4 regions of the Vreelandella sp. 162(4c) genome follow, and region 1 is predicted to be linked to each of the others. Evidence: predicted binding sites of a transcription regulator. Region 1 holds the regulator's gene; each other region holds the start of a gene.
The links. The regulator sigma-54, encoded in region 1, starts transcription at its own class of promoters, with help from an activator protein. The targets are predictions, from matches to a motif close to TGGCACNNNNNTTGCTNT.
Positions count from the first base shown of each region.

Region 2: a site for sigma-54 is predicted at 1,708-1,725, ahead of AC4EYZ_RS03625 (HAD-IIB family hydrolase). Genes of this name have one in related genera too.
Region 3: a site for sigma-54 is predicted at 2,613-2,630, ahead of glnA (glutamate--ammonia ligase). Genes of this name have one in related genera too.
Region 4: a site for sigma-54 is predicted at 2,468-2,485, ahead of AC4EYZ_RS14620 (MSMEG_0572/Sll0783 family nitrogen starvation response protein). Genes of this name have one in related genera too.

Region 1 is NZ_CM176981.1:479,573-485,020, reverse strand. It holds gene rapZ (RNase adapter RapZ) at 1-743, opposite strand, end outside; gene AC4EYZ_RS02225 (PTS sugar transporter subunit IIA) at 831-1,301, opposite strand; gene hpf (ribosome hibernation-promoting factor, HPF/YfiA family) at 1,306-1,614, opposite strand; gene AC4EYZ_RS02215 (RNA polymerase factor sigma-54) at 1,712-3,127, opposite strand; gene lptB (LPS export ABC transporter ATP-binding protein) at 3,257-4,006, opposite strand; gene lptA (lipopolysaccharide transport periplasmic protein LptA) at 4,018-4,533, opposite strand; gene lptC (LPS export ABC transporter periplasmic protein LptC) at 4,545-5,114, opposite strand; gene AC4EYZ_RS02195 (KdsC family phosphatase) at 5,115-5,448, opposite strand, start outside.
Region 2 is NZ_CM176981.1:805,341-810,788, reverse strand. It holds gene AC4EYZ_RS03630 (OmpA family protein) at 177-1,187, shown strand; gene AC4EYZ_RS03625 (HAD-IIB family hydrolase) at 1,839-2,756, shown strand; gene AC4EYZ_RS03620 (glycosyltransferase family protein) at 2,831-4,051, shown strand; gene AC4EYZ_RS03615 (methyl-accepting chemotaxis protein) at 4,637-5,448, opposite strand, start outside.
Region 3 is NZ_CM176981.1:2,275,618-2,281,065, forward strand. It holds gene glnL (nitrogen regulation protein NR(II)) at 1-176, opposite strand, end outside; gene AC4EYZ_RS10400 (hypothetical protein) at 535-708, opposite strand; gene AC4EYZ_RS10405 (DUF4124 domain-containing protein) at 645-797, opposite strand; gene AC4EYZ_RS10410 (hypothetical protein) at 747-872, shown strand; gene glnA (glutamate--ammonia ligase) at 985-2,391, opposite strand; gene AC4EYZ_RS10420 (hypothetical protein) at 2,925-3,548, shown strand; gene AC4EYZ_RS10425 (acyltransferase family protein) at 3,610-4,638, opposite strand; gene AC4EYZ_RS10430 (alpha/beta hydrolase) at 4,791-5,448, shown strand, end outside.
Region 4 is NZ_CM176981.1:3,165,969-3,171,416, reverse strand. It holds gene AC4EYZ_RS14630 (hypothetical protein) at 1-496, opposite strand, end outside; gene AC4EYZ_RS14625 (aminotransferase-like domain-containing protein) at 800-2,197, opposite strand; gene AC4EYZ_RS14620 (MSMEG_0572/Sll0783 family nitrogen starvation response protein) at 2,557-3,039, shown strand; gene AC4EYZ_RS14615 (Nit6803 family nitrilase) at 3,054-4,046, shown strand; gene AC4EYZ_RS14610 (MSMEG_0568 family radical SAM protein) at 4,039-5,133, shown strand; gene AC4EYZ_RS14605 (MSMEG_0567/Sll0786 family nitrogen starvation N-acetyltransferase) at 5,167-5,448, shown strand, end outside.

The DNA of each region.
Region 1 (5,448 bases):
GCGATAGTCATGTAGCTACGTTGGCTATTCTGGTAAGCGGGTAGCCAACGCTCTAGCCAGGCCAAGATGTCGTCGCTCATGGCATCAACAATCGGATAGCTGTTCAAAAAAGCCACGATTTCCGCGTCGCGGCCAGTGAACTGGCGCAGCGTTGGATCCCAGTACGGATTTGGCAGGCAGCGCACATCGAAGACCAGGTCGGCGTCTAACGGTACGCCGCGTTTATACCCAAACGATTCCAGCGTTAGCGTCAGCTTGTCGCGCCGCTGATGGGCTACTTGGTCGGTAATGCGACGGCGTAAATCGTGCACCGATAATCGTGATGTATCGATCAATAGATCGGCCAGATCGCGAATATCCTCTAGCGTCGTCTCTTCTTTATTGATCGCCTCTTCCAGCGTCATTTCGCTATCGCGGGTCAGCGGATGACGGCGACGCGTTGCTGAGTAACGCTCAAGCAGTATGCGAGCATCGGTGGTCAGGTAAATAACTTGGAAGTCGATTTTACGCTGGCGCAACTCGTCTAATAAAGAGGGCAGGCGCTCCAGAGCTCCCGGCAAATTGCGGGCATCAATACTCACCGCTAAATGTGCTCGGTCGCCCTGGTCACGCAGTTCATCCACCAACGACCCCAGCAACATAGCTGGGAGGTTATCAATCGCGTAGTAGCCAAGATCTTCCAGCGCTTGCAAGGCGATAGATTTACCTGACCCGGAGCGGCCGCTAATGATCACCAGTTGCATAGAGTCTCTCTTTGCTTTGATCAAGCTGCGTTGAGGGTGGTGAGCGGATAACCTGCTGTGATCTGCCCTGAACAGGGTTTCAGACCCTTAGGCCGCTGATTGCTCGCGAATTTTGGCGGTAATCAGCTCAAGCAGTTCGCGCTGGCTGGCTGCTTTACGCAGTTGCTGGCGCGTGTCCGCATCATTCATGATGGTCGCTACCTGACCCAGTAGTGAGAGATGCGTGTCATCTGCCTCTTCGGGTACCAACAGGACAAACACCAGATCTACCGGGTCGCCGTCGATAGCGTCAAAATCGATCGCTTCAGCCAGTTTCAAAAATCCAGCGATAGGGGCGTTGCAGTGGGGGCTACGCGCATGAGGAATAGCCACGCCGTTACCAATACCCGTACTACCTAAGCGCTCGCGGCCGATTAAACGGCTAAACACTTCTTGGCTGTCCAGGCTGGGGATATTTTGGGCGATAAAGGTGCTGTAAAACTCCAGCACCCTTTTTTTGCTGCCCCCGGGGACGTCGAACAGAACGCGTTCCGGGGGGAGTATGGTTTCCAACGTCATTGAATTAACGCACACCGGCGCCTTGGGCGCGAGCTTGTGCTTTTTCCTTGTGTTTAACGAGTTGACGGTCGATTTTGTCCGCTAGTGCGTCGATAGCGGCGTACATATCACTGTCTAGGGCTTCCGCATGTAAGTCAGCACCTGCGGCGTGCAGCGTACAGGCGGCCTGCTGGCGCTCTTTCTCCACTGATAAGGTGACTTGCACCGTAGTTATATTGTCGTAATGGCGCTCTACACGCTCAAGCTTTTCGTTGACATAGTCACGCAAGGCGTCAGTCAGTTCTACGTGATGACCAGTGATATTTACTTGCATTGACGTGCTCCTTATCCATCGGACTGTACTTCGATTGTAACCCTTTTTGCCGCGTTGCAAAGCCCTTGTCGAGAGTTTCCCTGAAACGTTAACGAAGTTAGCGCAAACGACGCCGTTCACTGGAAGAGGGAATGCCCATGGCTTCACGGTATTTCGCCACCGTACGACGCGCCACTTGAATCCCTCCTTCGCCTAATAGCGTCACTAAGCGGCTGTCTGAAAGCGGCTTGCCGGGCGGCTCCTCTTGAATCAGTTTCTTGAGTCGTGCACGGATGGCGGTGCTGGAGTGGCTGTCGCCATCTTGACCGCTCACCTGGCTTGAGAAAAAGTATTTGAGTTCAAACACACCACGGGGTGTATGGATATATTTTTGCGTCGTTACCCGTGAAATAGTCGACTCGTGCATCTCCACGGCTTCGGCAATGTCGGCCAGTATCAGTGGTTTCATGGCTTCTTCGCCGTGCTCTAAAAAGCCAATCTGGCGGGTAATGATTTCGCGACCAACACGCAGCAGCGTATCGTTTCGGCTAGAGAGGCTCTTGATCAACCAGCGCGCTTCCTGCAAGTGCTCTTTGAGAAACTGGTTGTCATCGCTTTTATCCGCACGCTTAATCAAGCTGGCGTAGTCGGGCTGAATGCGCAGCCGTGGCAGGGCCTCGGGGTTGAGCTCTAAATGCCAGCCTTCATTATCGTGGCGGACGACTAGATCGGGGGTGACATAGCTGTCATCGGTGTCGCCGTAGGCGCTGCCTGGGCGTGGGTCTAGGCTGCGAATAAGCAGGATGACATCGGCCAGCTGTTCGTCGTCGAGCCCTAGACGGCGTTTCAGCAGACGCATATCGTCTTTGCCAAGCGCTTCGAGAAACTGCCGCACCAAGCGGCGGGCGGGAACCAGCAGTGGCGTATCATCGGGGAGAGCGGCGAGCTGCAGCATCAAGCATTCACGCAAGTCACGGGCAAATATGCCGGTCGGCTCAAACTGCTGGAGCTTGAGTAGAATGGTTTCCACTTCGCGCTGGCTTAGCCCGTCAATGCCCTGGGCACGAAGCCCTTCACGGATGTCGTTGAGCGGCTGGGTCAGGTAGCCGTTGGCGTCTAGCGCGTCGATTAAACTTTCCGCGACAAGCTGCTCGCGAGCGCTAAAATCGGTCATGGCGAGTTGCCACAGCAGGTGGCCATGAAGGCTCTGCCCGGCTGCCTGGCGCTCAAAGTCGGGGCCTTCGCTGCTGCTGCCCCCCTGGCTTCCCATATCTTGATAGGTATCTGACCAGTCGCTATCTACCGAGAGCTCAGTAGGGATGCTCTCTGACCACTCTTCTTCCTTAGGCTCGCTGACAGCCTGTTCACTAAATTCATCTTCCTGCTCCAGCATGGGATTGGCATCGAGGGCCTGCTGAATTTCTTGACGAAGATCCAGCGTAGAGAGTTGCAGCAGCGCAATGGCCTGCTGCAACTGGGGCGTCATGGTCAGCTGTGTGCCGATACGCAGTTGGAGAGAAGCTTTCATGACCATCTGAGAACCACTCGTTAATCAGAATGCTCCACCCTAGTGCGAGTGAGTGCTTGGCGCAAGTGCAATAAGCATGCCATTGGTCGTAAAGTTGTTTTAAAGCGCTATTTAGGGGCAATTAAGGCAAAAACATTACAGGCGAAAATCGGCGCCCAAATACACATCCCTTACTTTTTGGTTGGTGAGAATCGAGGCGGGCGAGCCACTGGCGATGATTTGCCCATCGCCGACGATATAGGCGGTATCGCAAATGTCTAGTGTTTCACGCACGTTGTGATCGGTGATCAGCACGCCGATATGGCGCTGTTTCAGTGCACGAATGATGGTTTTAATCTCACCTACCGAGATGGGGTCAACGCCCGCAAAAGGCTCATCGAGCAGAATAAAAGCGGGCTCTGTGGCTAGCGAGCGGGCTATTTCTACACGCCTGCGCTCGCCGCCCGAAAGGCTCATGCCCAGGTTGTCGCGAATATGGGTGATATGGAAGTCTTCGAGTAGCGCTTCCAGGCGCTGTTCGCGGTCGCTGCGGTTAAGCTCTTTGCGGGTCTCGAGTATCGCCATAATATTCTCGGCAACCGAGAGTTTGCGGAAAATAGACGCCTCTTGAGGTAGATAGCCAATCCCCGCGGCTGCGCGCTCGTGCATGGGGGCGCGCGTTAAATCCACATCGTCGATACCCACCTTGCCAGCGTCGGATTTGACCAGCCCAACAATCATATAAAATGAGGTGGTTTTGCCCGCGCCGTTGGGGCCCAAAAGGCCAACGACACTGCCTTGGGATATCTCCAGATTGATGTCTTTGACCACTCGGCGGCGTTTGTAGCTTTTAGCCAGGTGGTGGGCATAAAGGGTTTTGATCGGCGCAGTGTCTGCAGTGGCCACAGCTAGGCTCCCTATTGTTCAGGCTGAAGGGTCATGCGTATGCGCTGGGGCTCGCTGCCATCAACGTCAGAGCGCGCTTGAATCACTTCTCGGTCAATAAAATACTCAAGGCGACCGCCACTAAAGGTGTCCTCTTGCTGGGTCAGTTCGGCTTGGTCGATCAGCTCTACGCGACGCTCGGCGACGTGATAAATAATCCGCCGCGCCCAGCCTTCCGTGGGGCCTTCTTGCCCTTCGCCTTGATGGCGCAAGTAGGCGCGCTCACCGGTAGCGGTGGCTGTCGAGAGTTCGCCCGCGTCGTTGCGTTCGATCTCTACCCGCTCGCCGCGCAGCTGCATTTCGCCTTGGCGAATGTCCACATCCCCAGTATAAACAGCTGTGCCTGCCCGCTGATCAAGATCTAAACGGTCGGCTTCCACTTCCACTGGGGCCTGGGAAGATGAGTTGGTTTGGGCTAACACTGATAAAGGTATCGCTAAACCGAACAGTGCAGTGTAGAGCAGGGCTGGGGAAATCATGGCTTTCATGGCGGTTCCTATTAGCGTTGTGTGGCCGGGGGGTGCGTGCCGCGCACATTATCCGTTAAGCGAACCTGGCTGGTGTTAAGCCAAACGTCCATACGTGAAGCGCTCATTTGCTGCGGCGGTTGCTGCATCAATACCGGTGTGTCACTCCAGGCATGCTGCTCGAGGCCATCATAGTGCAGTAGCTCGGTATCTAGCTGCCAGCCTTCATCTGGTGCAAACAGTCGAGCCGAACCTGACAGCAGCAGGGCTTGGGTAGCGGTGTTGAGCGTGCCTACAGCGGCGCTGGCCAGCCACTGACGGTTTTCGCTGTCATACAGTACTGCCTCGGGCTCTTCCGTCCAGGTTTCGCTGCGCTGCGGGGTATGGATAAGGCGCGGTGTTTTTAGCGACTGCATGACACTGCCGTTATCCCCGAATAGGGTAATCTCGGCATTTTCCAGCACGTGGCCAGGTTCCTGAGCCTGTGCTTCGGGATCGATGCTGGTGTCTTGAGGCCCGCGTGGGTCAAGCCATACCAGCAGAATCCCCAGCGCGATGACTAGCCCGGCTAACCAAAGGCGTACTTTAAAGCGTTTAAACATTTACGTGCGGCCGTGCAGATAGGTGTCGAGCACCGCGCCCCAGTGTCCTTGAGATTCAAGCAGCGTATCGCAGATCTCACGCACGGCACCGTGGCCACCCAAGCGTTCGGTAGTCCAGTCGGCGTGGGTATGCATATAATCTGGTGCGTTAGGTACGGTAATGCCGACGCCGCATCGTTTGATAGCCGCTAGGTCGGGTAGGTCGTCGCCACAATAAGCCACCTGCTCTAGTTCAATATCGAGGCGTTGGCAGAGCCCGCGCAGTGTGGCCAGTTTGTCTTCACAGCCTTGGTGAACATGGTCAATGCCGAGTGCTGCCGCGCGTTGGCTAACC
Region 2 (5,448 bases), 330 kb from region 1:
AAATAGGGTAATGGAAATAATCGGGGACGGGTGCGCACCTGCTGGTTCCTTTTTCGCTACAAAACGGCTTTTGATAGACTATGTGCTTTGCTTAGTTTGCCATGCCTAATTCGACGTATCTAATTCATCATACCTAGCAAGATCGGCCACGAGGTTAAAAACTTGAATGAGCGATAATGCCAATGCTTGAAGATCACCGCGGCGGTCCGCGCCATGATTCGCTGATGTCGGCCTATCATGAAAGTGATAGCGGTAGCGGTTGGATGATCAGTTATCTCGATATCATGACCTTGTTGGTGGCTCTGTTCGTGGTCATTATCGCCGCTGCAGGGCCGGTTATTCCTCAATTGAACCAGAAGGATAGTGTGAGCGAGGACGCGGGCACATCCTCGCCTACTTTGGGAGTCCCCCTGCCTGAAGCATTGGCCCAGGTAAGCCATGAGCGTGAGAGTGTCGCCCGGTGGAGCAGTGCAGGATTGAACCCCATGGCGATTAGTGCGGCACTTGGCGTGGCAGGGCTGCCCAAGCTGGCCGATCTTCCTCGACGAGTCAGCTTCGGTGTTCCACCGCTTTTGGCAGCACCATTGCCGCCTGCTGAGCCGGTTATTTCTTTACCAAAACTACTGATGCCCGCGGGCAGCGATGATTTTACATCGCCCTTAGCTGACTACATGGTGGTGTTAACCGACCACCCCCCGGCAAATGTACAAGCGGTGAGCGATGAGTCAGTAGCGGGGGCGACTGCGCTAAATCAGGCGCTTTCGGAACGCGTTGAAGAGTCTACCTATTTGCCCGACCTGGAGGGTGTTGAAGTATCGCGGGTGGCTGAGGGGATTAGCCTGCGTGTACAGGATCAACTGCTGTTTCCCTCTGCCACGGCTGAGCTAACCAACGATGGGTCGTCACTAGTGAGCAGTTTGCTCGAGACTATTCAGCGCTACGATGGCGAAGTGTGGGTGGAGGGCCATTCGGACAGCCAGACCATTAGCACCGAGGAGTTCTCATCTAACTGGGCGCTGTCGAGTGCTCGTGCCATTGCCATTGTGGAAGCGCTGGAAGCGGCGGGCGTGGATGCTGAACGCCTTCGCGCAGTCGGCTTGGCAGCAACAAAACCGCTAGAGAGCAACGCCACCGCGGAAGGGCGTGCACGTAATCGGCGGGTTGAGGTGGTGATTCATGTGGAGTAAGGGGCAGTTAATAGAGGAGTAAATAGCTGCTCAGCTATAAGGAAAATGTCATTGCGAGAAGCGCAGCGACGCGGCAATCTGATTTGTCAGTGATAGCTAACCCCGAGATTGCTTCTCTATGTTTGCAATGACGGCAACATGATCGCCACGCTTCGCTCGCGATGACATAAGAGGGGTAATGACATAGAAAAAAGCCCGCCGGGGGAGGCGGGCATTAAAGGGCTTGGCTCACTGCAGTCCACTGGCATCAGGTGAGGGGGTGTACAGGATTGCCAGTGGGTACAATATCAGTATAGCTATTTATTAAGCGTTGCCAAGTGCGGTAAAGCTTTTTTTACTTTTTATCATCTTAGTTATCGCTAATGCTTATTCTGAAAGGGGCTGTACAAAGCGCACCGATCTGCTTCATGCACTTTTGTGGTGCGTTTTAACTGCCTCTTTTTGGTGCTTGCAAGTACTCTGATTTATTTATCCCGTCAAATGCCACGTAACCCTCTGTTGAATAGACACTTCTCTGTTTTGGCTTATTAATTGCTATGCTTTACGTAGCAATTAATAGCTGGTCATAGTAGTTAATAGCTGGCCATAGCTATTTAGGCGTTCTAGACATGACGTCTTAACGAAGCGTTAAGGCCGAAGAGAGGTAGTGCTATGCCTGAACCCGCTCGTCTTTCAGCGTCAACCCCTTCGGTTGATCCGGCTCTGCAGCCGCGGCTTGTCTTGACCGATTTAGATGGCTCACTGCTCGACCATCACAGTTATGACTTCAGCCCTGCTGCTCCCTGGCTTGCCCGCTTAAAGCAAATGGGGGTGCCGGTGGTTCCGGTGACCAGTAAAACCCGTGCCGAACTGATACCGCTGCGCGAAGCGCTGGGCCTCACGGCAACCCCATTTATTGCTGAAAATGGTGCGGTTATTGGTCTCCCCCCTGGCTGGTGTCATGCACGCTTAGACCGTCCAGGCAGTGGCCGTGATGGTGTCGTTATCAAACATCCTGGTGTGGATATTGGCTTTATACGTGCCCGATTAAAGGTGTGGCGTGAACGCTTGGATATTCGCTTTACCCGCATGGGAGAGATGAGCGTAGCTGAGGTGATGGAGCTTACCGGGCTCGACGCAGTTCGCGCCCGGGATGCTCGGCAGCGGGAAGGTAGCGAACCGTTGTTGTGGGAAGACTCGGCCGCGGCCCTTGAGACGTTTCGCGCCGCTTTAGAGGGGGATGGCTTACAGCTTACTCAAGGTGGGCGCTTTTGGCATGTAATGGGGCGCTCCGCCGATAAGGGCAATGCCGTCGAGTGGCTGGTTAAACGCTTCACGGCATTAAGAGGGCGAATGCCTCTTTCATTGGGTTTGGGAGATGGGCCAAACGATATCACAATGCTCGAAGCAGTGGATCAAGCGGTCGTGATACGAGGTTGTCACGACTTAGCCGTAGAACCCCGCAACGCTTCGCTCTATCGCACGGATGCCACAGGGCCAACCGGCTGGGCTGAGGGAGTGGCCTACTGGTGGGGGCGAGATGACCGCCGTTTAGCGACGGCGGAAAAGGGCGATGCCGCTGTCCTTTGAGTACAGTTCTTTGAGTACAGTTATTTGAGTCCAGTACTTTGACCCCAGTTCTATGAATCCAGGGAGGTAAGTGAATGAGTGACTTTCATCAAAACGGAATTATTACCGACTTTCACAACCTTACCCGGCGCTCGGTGGAGGCGCTTGAACAAGAGCTGTGCCAGTTTGCTCGACGACGTCCAATGGGGCTGATTCTACCGTCGCTGTTTTCGGAGCTGGAAGGGCCAGCGCTGTCGGCGATCGTCGATGAGCTGGTTAAAGTCCCTTATCTCAACGAGATTGTCATTGGCCTGGATAGAGCCGATCGCGAGCAATTTTTATATGCTCGGGAGTTTTTCTCACGCCTGCCGCAACACACGCGCATCTTATGGAACGATGGCCCACGGCTGCGCGCCCTGGATGCGGAGCTGGAAGAGCACGGTTTAGGCGCTTTAGAGCCTGGGAAAGGGCGCAATGTATGGTATTGCGCAGGCTATATGCTGTCGTCAGGGCGCTCGACGGTGGTAGGGCTTCACGACTGCGATATTTTGACCTATGAGCGTGGGCTGCTTGCGCGCTTGATGTATCCGGTGGCGCACCCCAATTTCAATTACAGCTTCTGCAAAGGTTATTACCCCCGTATTGCCGAGGGCAAACTGAATGGGCGCGTCTCACGGCTGTTAGTCACACCGCTGCTGCGGGCGCTTAAAACTGTCTGTGGGCCGATGCCCTACCTTGATTACCTGGATAGCTTTCGCTACCCACTGTCAGGTGAGTTTGCGATGCGCAGCGAAGTGCTAGAGGGGATTCGTATGCCTGCGGATTGGGGGCTGGAAATTGGCGTTTTGTCGGAGTTACAACGCAACTACTCCCTGCGCCAGCTCTGCCAGGTAGATATTGCCGATGCCTACGACCACAAGCATCAGCCGGTTAGCGAAGATGATCCTGATAGCGGCTTAAACCGCATGAGCCTGGATATTTCAAAAGCGCTCTATCGCAAACTAGCCACCCAGGGGGTTACCTTTAGCAGCGAAGACTTCCGCACGCTTAAAGCTACCTACTACCGCTTTGCGCTGGATTTGATCGAAGCCTACGACCACGATGCGACGATGAACGGCCTAAGCCTTGATCGCCACAGCGAAGAGCAGGCCGTGGAGCTGTTTGCCAGTAACCTGCTCGAAGCGGGCAATCTTTTTATGGATAACCCACGTGAGCGACCCTTTATCCCCAGCTGGAACCGTGTTCAGGCCGCGGTGCCAGATCTGCTCACGCGTATGCACGAAGCGGTAGAGCTGGATAACCAAGGTAAGGTTTAGCGCCTATTCATATGTCATTGCAAGGAGCCTACTCATATGTCATTGCGAGGAGCGCAGCGACGCGGCAATCTCGATCTGCGATGGCAGGTAACCCCGAGATTGCTTCACTGCGTTCCCAATGACAACACCGAGATCGCCACGCTTCGCTCGCGATGACACCCATTTGTCATTGCAAGGAGCCTACTCATATGTCATTGCGAGGAGCGCAGCGACGCGGCAATCTCGATCTGCGATGGCAGGTAACCTCGAGATTGCTTCACTGCGTTCCCAATGACAACACCGAGATCGCCACGCTTCGCTCGCGATGACACCCATTTGTCATTGCAAGGAGCCTACTCATATGTCATTGCGAGGAGCGCAGCGACGCGGCAATCTCGATCTGCGATGGCAGGTAACCTCGAGATTGCTTCACTGCGTTCCCAATGACAACACCGAGATCGCCACGCTTCGCTCGCGATGACACCCATTTGTCATTGCAAGGAGCCTACTCATATGTCATTGCGAGGAGCGCAGCGACGCGGCAATCTCGATCTGCGATGGCAGGTAACCCCGAGATTGCTTCACTGCGCTCGCAATGACAAGACATCAAAAATCGCTGTGCTGGAGGGCTGCACGCGGAGCCGATGACGAGGCGGGTAAATTTGCTTGTGCATGTCCCGTGCTCTGGTTAATGCGGAAGTGGGCAACCAGTTGACGCAGCTGAGCACTGAGCTGTGCGAGCGTTTGGGTGGCGTGGTTACTCTCTTGCACCAGGCCGGCATTTTGCTGGGTCATTTGATCCATCTGCGTTACCGCCTGATTGACCTGCTCAATGCCGCTGCTCTGCTCAATGGTGGCTGCAGAGATTTCCTGAACCAGTGTACTGAGCTGTTTAATGTCATCGACCATGCCATTGATCTCATCGCCGGTGTCATGCACTTGACGGCTGCCTTCCACCACTTTGCTATCCGACGCTTCGATCAGCGTTTTGATCTCTTGGGCGGCGGCAGCCGAACGGCTGGCTAGTTGGCGAACTTCATTGGCGACAACGGCAAAACCGCGCCCCTGCTCGCCGGCTCGGGCGGCCTCCACAGAAGCATTAAGTGCCAAAATGTTGGTTTGGAAGGCGATGCCGTCAATGGTGTTAACGATGCTGCTCATTTGAGTGGCGCTTTCGTTAATCGTCGCCATGGTGGAGATCACCGTGGACATTGAGTCACTGCCGCGTTGAGCGCTGTCAGCGGTGCGCGTGGCAAGTGTTCGTGCGTGATCCGCATGTTCGGCATTTTGTTTAACCGTGGCGGTAAGCTGCTCCATGCTGGAGGCCGTTTCGGCCAACGACGCTGCCTGCTCTTCGGTACGGGTGGAAAGCTCTTCGTTAACACCCACAATCTGCTCTACGCCACTGTTAACCTGGT
Region 3 (5,448 bases), 1.8 Mb from region 1:
AATACTTCGTCAATGCTTACATCCCCGCCAAGTAGCGTATCCAGGCTGATGCCGTGAACACGGCTAAGGCTGACCGCTAACAACGCTTCAGCGGCAGGGTTCATCCATCGCACACGCAGTTCGCCGTCTAGCAGCAATACCGCTGTGGTGAGATGCTCAAGCAAACGCTGATGCATGGTGGTGTCCTGAAAAATCGCGTCTTCCATCGCCGATACAGACCTACAGGTGGATGATCAATGAGGGAGCTGCAAAAAGCGCGCCAACTATACGTTTATGTCCATTTGCACGGCTTGCGGGCATCGCAGCGAAAGAGCGCGAATCGTTTTAGCGCACTTGCCGTGCCAAATGCTCCTGCTCATGCACCACTTTAGTGCACCCAGGTTTTGGTAGGTAATACTTAGGGCTGTTTTTTTGATCGCGTTTATTAAAGCGCTCTTAAGGAACCGTAATCGTCACCGCTGCCGTGCGGTGCTGTAAACGCTGGCTGCTCTCCAGCATTCTGCCTGGATCTCGTGCCCCCTTGCGGCAGGCACGTTAACCAGAAGACATCGCTGTGCGCGCTTTCTGGCTAATCTCGCCATTCACCAACAGCCGTACCTGATGGTCGTCGCGCAACGGTGGCGCAATAACCACCTCCACCACGGTCATTCCCTCTTCCACCTGTGCGCCTTGCTGGGGCAGAGCGATGGAAAAGTGGTCGCAGGGCATAAAGGGCTGCTTGGGTTATCGGTAAAGGTAACGTTGCCGTGCTGATCGGTCACCCGATACACCGCCTGCCCGAACGCCGTGCCACCCACTCCCCCACGCCCAAGAGAGCTACCAGCACACTGCTCATCGCCCCTCTGGCACGCTTCTCAGCCTCCCAGCAATAAAAAAACCCCGCCGTAGCGGGGTTCTATTGGCAATCATTGTTACCACCGCCTGGCTGATAGTAACAGCCAGAGGCGAGGAACGCTGATTAGCAGCTGTACTTAACAGCTGTACTTAACAACTGTAGTACATATCAAACTCGATGGGGTGAGTGGTCATACGAATACGCTCCACTTCTTCCATCTTGAGGTCGATGTAGGCATCGATCATTTCGTCGGTGAACACGCCACCTTCGGTCAAGAACGCACGGTCAGCGTCGAGGGCTTCCAGTGCTTGATCCAGGCTGTGCGCCACAGTCGGTACTGACTTGCCTTCTTCTGGCGGCAGGTCGTACAGGTTTTTGTCCATGGCATCGCCAGGGTGGATCTTGTTTTTGATACCGTCGATACCCGCCATCAACATGGCAGAGAACGCCAGGTAAGGGTTGGCAGTCGGATCAGGGAAGCGCGCTTCCACACGCTTGCCTTTCGGGCTGGCGGTGTAAGGAATACGGATTGAAGCCGAACGGTTGCGGGCACTGTAGGCCAGCATGACCGGCGCTTCAAAGCCAGGAACCAGACGCTTGTATGAGTTGGTAGAAGCGTTAGTAAAGGCGTTCAGGGCACGGGCGTGCTTGATGATGCCGCCGATGTAGAAAAGCGCCATTTCAGACAGACCAGCGTACTCGTCACCGGCGAACTGGTTGTTGCCATCTTTCCAGAAAGACTGGTGAACGTGCATACCCGAACCGTTATCACCGACCAGCGGCTTCGGCATAAAGGTGGCCGTTTTGCCATACGCGTGGGCCACGTTGTGGATCACGTACTTCATTTCCTGAACTTCGTCAGCTTTCTTCACCAGCGTGTTGAACTTAACGCCGATTTCGTTCTGACCTGCGTTGGAAACCTCGTGGTGGTGTACCTCGACGGTCTGACCAATCGCTTCCAGGGTATTACACATTGCGCCACGAATATCGTGGAAGCTATCGACCGGAGGAACCGGGAAGTAGCCGCCTTTAACGCGCGGGCGGTGGCCAAGGTTGCCGCCTTCAACGACACTGTCGGTTGCCCAAGCGCCTTCGTCGGAGGTGATTTTGTACATGGAGCCCTGGATATCAGACTTCCAATGCACTTCGTCAAAAATAAAGAATTCAGGCTCAGGACCGAAGAACGCGGTGTCGCCCAGGCCAGTAGACTGCAGGTAAGCTTCTGCGCGCTTAGCGATAGAGCGCGGGTCACGATCATAGCCCTGCATAGTGGCCGGCTCGATGATGTCACAGCGCAGCACCAGCGTCGCATCTTCGGTGAAGGGGTCAAGGTAGCCCGTACCATCTTCCGGGCGCAGAATCATGTCGGATTCGTTAATGCCCTTCCAACCTTCAATAGAAGAGCCATCGAACATTTGGCCATTCTCGAAGAATTCTTCGTCTACATCGCGCGCAGGCACGGTCACGTGCTGTTCTTTACCGCGAGTGTCGGTGAAACGCAGGTCTACCCATTTAACATCGTGTTCTTCAATTAGCGCGAGAGTCTTGGCTGACATAGTGTCCTCCGGTATGAGCGTGGCTTAAAGCTAACGACAGTAAGCTACCGATAAAAGTGTTGTTCGACAAAATACGTGCTAAACCGCACGTTTGTCATTCTTGTTCGCTCAACGTTTGCCTGACATTGGTTAACAAATCGCTCAGCGAGCATTTCAGACCGGCTATCGTTTTAGCACGCCGCAGGGCTTATGCCTACGGCCCGCTAGCCGCTTGCAAATACAATGCAGAGAACATGCCAACACTGCACCAATATGGCATAAAAAAACAACAACTATCTGTTTTATAAACATTAAAAAATGGCTTCGAATGCCTCTTGATGACGCATAACGGCGCAACAGGCTATTCTGAACCGTCTAAAAAACCTCTTATGCACCAAAATATAACAAAAATAATGCCGCGCGCCCCATTAAAGTGCACAAGTCATACTTAGCGCTGTTTTTTAGCTCGCAAATTTTTTTACTTGCTACGCAAATAAACCAGATACTACAATAAATTACAATTTGATAGATTTGCTCACAATCGGAGTCGGCAAATGGGATCGGTCTGCTTTATCGTTGATGCCATGGTGACGGGTGAAATGTTGCCACGCCACTTAAAATCCATACGTGAATCCGGTGTCGCCGACCACTTGCTGCCCATTTTGGTGACAGCCACTCAAGCGCAAGCACGCCTGAGTGCTATTGAACAGCGCTACCATGCTCATTCGCTGATTACACCATCAAGGCCGCTGGGGGCTCGCTTGAATAAAGCCGCGTTTACCAGCCAAGCAGAGTGGCTCATCATTGCGCTACAGAAAAAACCACTGCCTGCGGAGCTTTGGTGTGCACTCTATTCACAGCTCAACACTTACACCCTTGACGCCTTGATTATTGGCCTCACCCGGCCATCGCTGTCGGAACGCATCCTGAGGCGCTTATTGGCCAGTGCTTTACTTTTGCCGCCCTACATTGCCGTGAGGCGAGCCTGGCTAGAACGCTTGGGTGGGTTTGACCCTGAGCTGGACGATAACAGCGCGATCGACGATTTTCTGCAACGTTTACACGCCTGCCCTACGCGTTTAAAAACCTACAACGGAAACCTGCTTAGACTAACGAAAGAGCCAGAAAACCCTTTTCTGGCTAACGCCCCGGTTACGGCTTTCACTCCACGCCCATAATGCGTTTTCTGCCGCTATCTACCGATATCATCCACAGATACCATCCACCGCCACTCTCTGACTAACTTACCTTTAGTCGCTTGCCGAACAGCATGGCGCCCAGTGTCGTGGTATTGGCGAGCTTATTAAGCCCCACTGACCCCACCACACCAACCGCCATAAGCGCCAGTGCATACACGCCAATGGGCAACGACAACGGCTCGACAGCCAGATCAGCGAGCACAAAGAACATGGGGTGAGCCAAGTAAATGCCAAACGAATACGCATTAATGTGGCGCACCCACAAAGGCGCAGGACGCCCGGCCAAGTAGCGCATGGCACACAGCGTGAACAGCACGAAGAAAGGAATGACCCACACCTCTTTGGAAGAGAAGGCCAGCCAACCTGCAAAGGTCGCGGCAATAATCAGCGCCACCATTAGCACCAACCAGACCGGGCGGGCCATTTGCTGCATCCAGGCAGGCCGCGCCAGCATCACGCTCTCAGGGGGTAGCGGGTAGTAGCGCACCAGCACCAGGGCAAGAAAAAACACATAGATCCAACCCAGTGGAGCAATCCACAGCAGATAGCCGGGCAGGTCAACCTCAAACCAGTAAGCCAACCCCCAATACGCCATGCTGATCACACAAGCGCCCCACAGCCACGGCACCGGGTTCAAACGCCACAGCTGCCAACGGGTAAACAGCCAATAGGCCACATAAAACTGCATCGCAATAATCAAAAAATAGCCATGCCAGCCCGCGTACACATAATACTCAATGGCGTTGGCCACGAACCCCACCGGCTCATCCGATGGCTGTTGGCTTAGCCATTCAGCCGTCGAATAAATAAAGCCATACACAAAATAGGGCACCATTACATACTTCACGCGCTGGGCAAGGAATCCTTCCGGCACGGATTTATCGTAGCGAACGGCAAACACAAAGATCGCAATAAACAGGAAAATCGGGGTACCCAACACCAGCGGTATGCGCATCAAATCGGTGGCAACGTTATCGAGGCGCTGATTGACATGATCTAGTAAGTGAAACAAAAAAACGGCTATACAGCCGTAAGCACGCAACCAATAGATCTCTTCAATTTTGCGCATTGGGCCTCCCGCCTCGACCTACTCCTACCCTGGCATTTTGCATGGCGATGATGAATGACTATGCTAACTGACTGTCTTATATGGCTATGATGAACAATAAAAGCCTTCGCGCTGTCCGACCCCATTGAACAGTTTTAATTCCCGGAGGAAACGTGTTCATCCCCAAGCCACCAGTATTCTCGTACCGATTTCACGCCCTACTTACGGCATTTATTGGCTGGCTAACGTTCAGTGGCCATAGCTTAGCCAGCGAGGTTGAACACCATCAGTTTTTCTCGCCCACGCTAGGTTACGACTACCCCTACAGTATTTATTTACCCGACAATTATGACGCCCAAGCGACAGACGCGTATCCGGTCGTTTATATGCTGCACGGCTCATTTAACACTGACCGCGACTGGGTTTCTCGCGGCAACTTGCAGCAGGTGGCGGATAGGTTAATCGCTGCCGGGCATATTCCTCCGGCCGTTTTCATTATGCCCGGCAGTCGCAGTTGGTGGGTAGATGGCCACAACGAACCCGCCCGCAGCGCATTTTTTAACGACCTAATGCCACATGTGGAAGCAACCTACCGCGTGGGACAAGAGCGCCACCTGCGTGGCGTGGCAGGCTATTCCGCTGGCGGTTACGGTGCACTCAACTTTGCCCTGGAACGGCCTGAACTGTTTGCCGCGGTAGCCGCGCTAAGCCCCGCCAGCTACGCCCCCCTGCCGCCGCGTAACTCCACCGCCTGGCGCCACCCCTCATTTATCAATGACCAGGGCCGATTTGATCGCGAGCTGTGGCAAAACCTTAACTACACCAACTATT
Region 4 (5,448 bases), 2.7 Mb from region 1:
TCGATATCGGATAGCTAATCGTGTAGACAGTCATGGCCGCTAATAGCTGAACCAGGAAACAATTAACAATCACCAGGGCAATCAACGCTGCTCGTATATTGATATGTGGCAGCGTTGTTTTCCAAAACGGTAAATGGCGTACTTCTATGCGCTGTCGCTCTGCACCTTCTCTAACGCCGTTAAAGCTCAATCTTTTTTTACGCCGCAGTAAGGGGATTGCATAGCTGCCTGCCTCCTCTTCAGAAAACGCTGCCAAGGCGATATCCCGATTGAATTCAGCACCCAAGGCATTGGCCGCCACTTGATCGAAATCTGCCCACGCATGGTTTTGTTGAGCGGTTTTAGCTTGGTCAGAAAGCGTTTTTAAGCGGTTTTTATCGGCCTTCGACAACTTCTTATCATTGCCGACGTTTATATTGTAATGAATTTCGTATACCTGATATAAAGCAACGGTCACACCCACAAAAATCATAAAAAAGACAATGTATATCAACATATTAACAGACACCTCCTAAACAAAACCGAACCTGCTAGGCGAAAAACAGCTTTGTTAGCGTTCAAACTAACTTAAAGACTATGCCTGCGCACAGCTGACAAGTACAGGCTCAGAAAGCCTCAAAAAAGCCGGATCAGACTACGGATCGCAAATTCCCACACCGTGGTAGTGCCCCACAGCGTGCATTAAACCAGGGAGATGAGGACTCCTGTCATTCATCGCCGAAGATAATGGGCGTTAAACCACTTTTGCTATTCGTCTGGCTAATCAATACCAAACCGTCACTAGGACAGTTGACCAAGGTTACATCGTCAGAGATGACAGATAGGCAGGTTGGTCGATGATATCCGCCACATAATGCAGCCTTTCCTCCCAGTCCTCTCTTGTCAGTTGACCACCGAAGCACAAGCGCAGAGCTTCAGGGGGATGGTTGTCGGTACTAAAAGCAGCGCTGGCAACCGCACTAACGCCATGTGAACGTAATTGCACCGCCAGCTCTGAAGGGTTCCAGCCAGAGTGCTTGGGCAGCTTAAGCCATAGGTGGAAAGCACCTTTGGCAGACACGATGCGCTGACGTCCCAGAATCTTCTCGGCTATTTCAAGGCGGGCAATGGCCTCGATACGGATCGCTTTAAGCATGGCATCCGCCGTCCCATCGGTTATCCACTCGGTGACCAGGGCATCAATCAGCGGGCTGGACATCACCGAGGTGGCTCGAAGCGCGCCAGCGGTTCTCTGCGCCTGTCGCTTGGTGGGGGCGTGTAGGAATCCTGATCGCAAACCGGGACCGAAACACTTGGCAGTCCCCGTCAGATAGTAAGTGAGCTCAGGGGCCAAGTTAGCAATAGGGACGATCTTCTCTTCGCTGAGCATGGTGTAAGCATCATCTTCAATAATCGGGATGCTATAGCGCAAGGCAACATCGGCCAACGCTTCACGACGCCCCAAGGGAATAGTCGTCGTCGTGGGGTTTTGGATGGTGGGATTAATATACAAAACGGCCACTTGACCCTGCTTACAGATATCCTCGAAGGAGCGAACAAGGGGGCCATCGGAGTCACGCTCCAATGAATGCAGGGTCAGCCCGAGCTGAGCCGCGATAGCCTTTAGGCCGGGGTAGACCAGGCTTTCGACACAGATTAGCTGACCTGGGGCTACCAACTGCATCAGTAGCCCAACCAGGCTGCTGTGAATACCTGGGCATATCAAGACCTGTTCCAGTGTCGTGTTGTCCAGCCGCCGATCCAGCCATTGGAGCGCAGCCACACGGTCATGATGGCTGCCACCAAAGGTTTGATAACGCAGCAGTGAGTAAAGATCACGCTGGGCCAACACCGAGATAGCGCTATCGCGTACTCGTTCAATCAACGTCGGTATCGCGGGCTCAATCATTAGGTTCATGGTCATCTCATAACCACTGCTCGGCTTCACTGACACTGCCTTACCTTTAATAAAAGTGCCCGAGCCCGGATGCGAGTCAATCAAGCCTCGCAGCTTAGCTTCGTTATAGGCACGCGCCGCCGTCGTGTAATTGATACTCAAAGCCCCCGCCAGTTCTCTCAGCGGGGGCAGTCGCTCGCGGGGCTGCAGCCGACCACTACCGATATCTTCAGCAATCAATTCAGCGACCAGACGATAAGCTGGCTGGCTGACCTCCTTGTCTAAACGTTTTCGCCAGCGTTCCAGCTCAGATGTATGCATATCTTCCCCGTCGTTAAATAAACATTGTTACCTACTCTTCTTATCGACCAAAACTTATCACTGATGGGCTAAAGATTGCACAAATAAAAAATTGATTGCATATGTACTTAATGGTGCAAAACACACTTTTATTGCACAAATAAGGTGAAAAACACAGTTTTTTTGAAACATTAGCCTTTTATTATTTTTTTAGCCTAAAAATTTGGTCAATTTTTAGGCTTAGAGCGACCTACATGATCGACAATTGATTGGATCAATAAGCATATCAATTGGCACGTCGATTGCTCCGTATTGATCGTACCGCTTGTGTAAGCACGGCGGTTAACGACTCTCCCACTCGCAATAAACGGAGCTTAGACATGCCTACAGTGACGCAACCACTCAACAAGAAAGGCGATTTTCTGGTCGACTACGAAGAGAAGGTTTTTGAAGACGTAAAAGCGAAACCAGGCGAAAAAGCCCTGGTAACTTTTCATACGGTTGCCTTTGAGGGGTCGATCGGCTTCGTGAATATGCTGCAGGCAACGCGTTTGCTGCGTAAAGGCTTTGAAACCTCCATCTTACTGTATGGCCCTGGCGTCACTTTGGGTGTCCAGCGTGGCTTCCCGACCCTGGGCGATGAAGCGTTTCCCGGCCACATGAATTTCAACAATCAGTTGACCAAGTTTATGGCCGAGGGAGGCAAGGTCTACGCCTGCCGCTTTGCTCTTCAAGCACTCTATGGTCATGGCGAACCGTCACTCATTGAGGGCATCCGCGCGATCAATCCACTGGATGTGCTTGACCTCAAGCTGCTTCACGTGCGCGACGATGCACTGATCATCGATACCTGGACGGTCTAAGGGGAGCAGCGGTCATGGCACAAGCAAACATGACAGGAACGACCATAGTGCGGGCCGCTGCCGCTCAGCTTTCTCCCGATCTTGAGAGTGTTGGCGGCACGCTGGTCAAGGTACTGGATGCAATCGACGAAGCGGCCAGCAAGGGGGCTGAGCTGATCGTGTTCCCCGAAACCTTCGTTCCCTACTATCCGTACTTTTCATTTGTCTACCCCGCCGTGGCCTGTGGCGCCGAGCACTTCCGGCTGTATGAACAGGCCGTGGTGGTACCAGGCCCGATCACTGATGCTGTCGCTGAGCGCGCTCGCACCCTGAGCATCGTCGTCGTGCTTGGCGTTAATGAGCGTGATCATGGCACCCTCTACAATACTCAACTGATCTTTGATAGCGACGGGCGTCTGTTGCTGAAACGCCGAAAGCTCACGCCGACCTACCACGAACGCATGATTTGGGGCCAGGGCGATGCCTCGGGCTTGAAGGTGGTGGATAGCGCCGTGGGCCGTGTTGGCGCCCTGGCCTGCTGGGAGCACTACAATCCGTTGGCACGTTATGCCCTGATGACCCAGCACGAGCAGATCCACTGCAGCCAGTTTCCTGGCTCGCTGGTCGGCCCAGTCTTTGCGGATCAAATTGAAGTAACCATCCGTCATCACGCCCTTGAAGCGGGCTGTTTCGTGGTTAACGCCACCGGCTGGCTAACCGACTCCCAAATCGAATCCATTACCCCCGACACCACGCTACAACGTGCTCTGCGTGATGGCTGTAACACCGCCATTATCTCGCCAGAAGGTAAGCACTTGGCCGAGCCGCTGCGCAAAGGAGAAGGCATCGTTATTGCCGACCTGGATTTCGCCCTGATTACCAAGCGTAAGCGAATGATGGATTCGGTGGGCCACTATGCGCGCCCTGAACTGTTGAGCTTAGCCATTAACGATATGCCCGCCCACTGCTGCCAGCCACTGGCCACTTCCGCTCAGGGCCATAATGCCCAAGGAGATGAAGATGAGTAAGCTCGCCGATCGCTCACGCTTGTTCACCGAACTTCAAACCCATGGCGTACGCCTGCAGGATGCATCACAAGAGCATGTCAGCCGACGGGGCGGCGCTGGCCCTTCTGACCATCAGGCAATAACTATCGATGGAATCACTATGATGGTGCCCGTCTATACCCAGTCGGCATGGCGTTCACCGTTTAGCGTAGTGTCAGGTGATGAAGGGCATAGGCTGACTGAAAACACGATTCCTATGGCCGATATTACCTTTGCAGATACGCCCCACTTCTACGACCTGCAAACCGCTGACGGCGTCCCCTACACGCATATCGCCACCTTGCATAGCCGCGATGTACTGGCCACGACGGTACTGCAAACATGCATCCGCTATGAGAGCAGGCGCAAAGCCTGCAAATTCTGCTCGATTGGTCAATCACTCCAAGCCGGGCGCACCATTGCGCATAAGTCCCCAGACCAACTGGCCGAGGTGGCTAAGGCCGCTGTCGAGCTCGACGGTGTCAAACATATGGTCATGACTACCGGAACGCCAGCCACGTCTGACCGAGGAGCCAGCGTCCTTTGCGAAAGTGCCAGGGCCATCAAAGCGGCCGTGGATCTTCCGCTGCAAGGGCAGTGCGAACCACCGAAGGATCCCGTTTGGTATGCCCGCATGAAGGAAGCTGGCATTGACAGCCTGGGCATGCATCTCGAAGTGGTCACACCTTCGCTAAGAAAAACGCTAATGCCAGGCAAGGCAGAGGTTGGCATCGAAGAGTATATGCAGGCGTTTCGCGATGCTGTTGACGTCTTTGGCCGCGGGCAAGTCAGCACTTATATTCTTGCCGGGCTCGGGGATACCCGCGAGGCCATTCTGGAAACCTGCCAACACCTAATCGAAATCGGCGTTTATCCCTTTGTAGTGCCGTTCGTGCCGATTAACGGCACGCCATTAGAAGATCATAAGCCGCCCAGCGCCGACTTTATGGAGTCGATCCTGGCGCCGTTGGGCAGACGTCTCAAGCTCGCAGCGTTGCGCTCTAGCGATATCAAAGCGGGCTGCGGGCGTTGCGGTGCCTGTTCAACGTTGTCTGAGTACGAGCGCTAACAGCACGCGAAACGCTTAATAGAGGAGTGCCCGATGATGTCAACATCCGACGCCTATTCGGCCTATTCCAACTACCGGATCAAGTGGGCAAGCCTGCCTTGGGAAACCGATGAAGCAATGGCATTGCGGCGGCGCGTTTTCTGCGATGAGCAGGCAATATTTGATCAGGACGACCGAGATGCCATCGATGAATCAGCCCACCTACTCGTCGCTTTAGGGTGCACAGGAGGATGGTATGAGCAAGTGGTGGGGACAGTGCGTATTCACGAATCAGAACCTGGACTCTGGCATGGTTCGCGTCTTGCTGTTGACCCA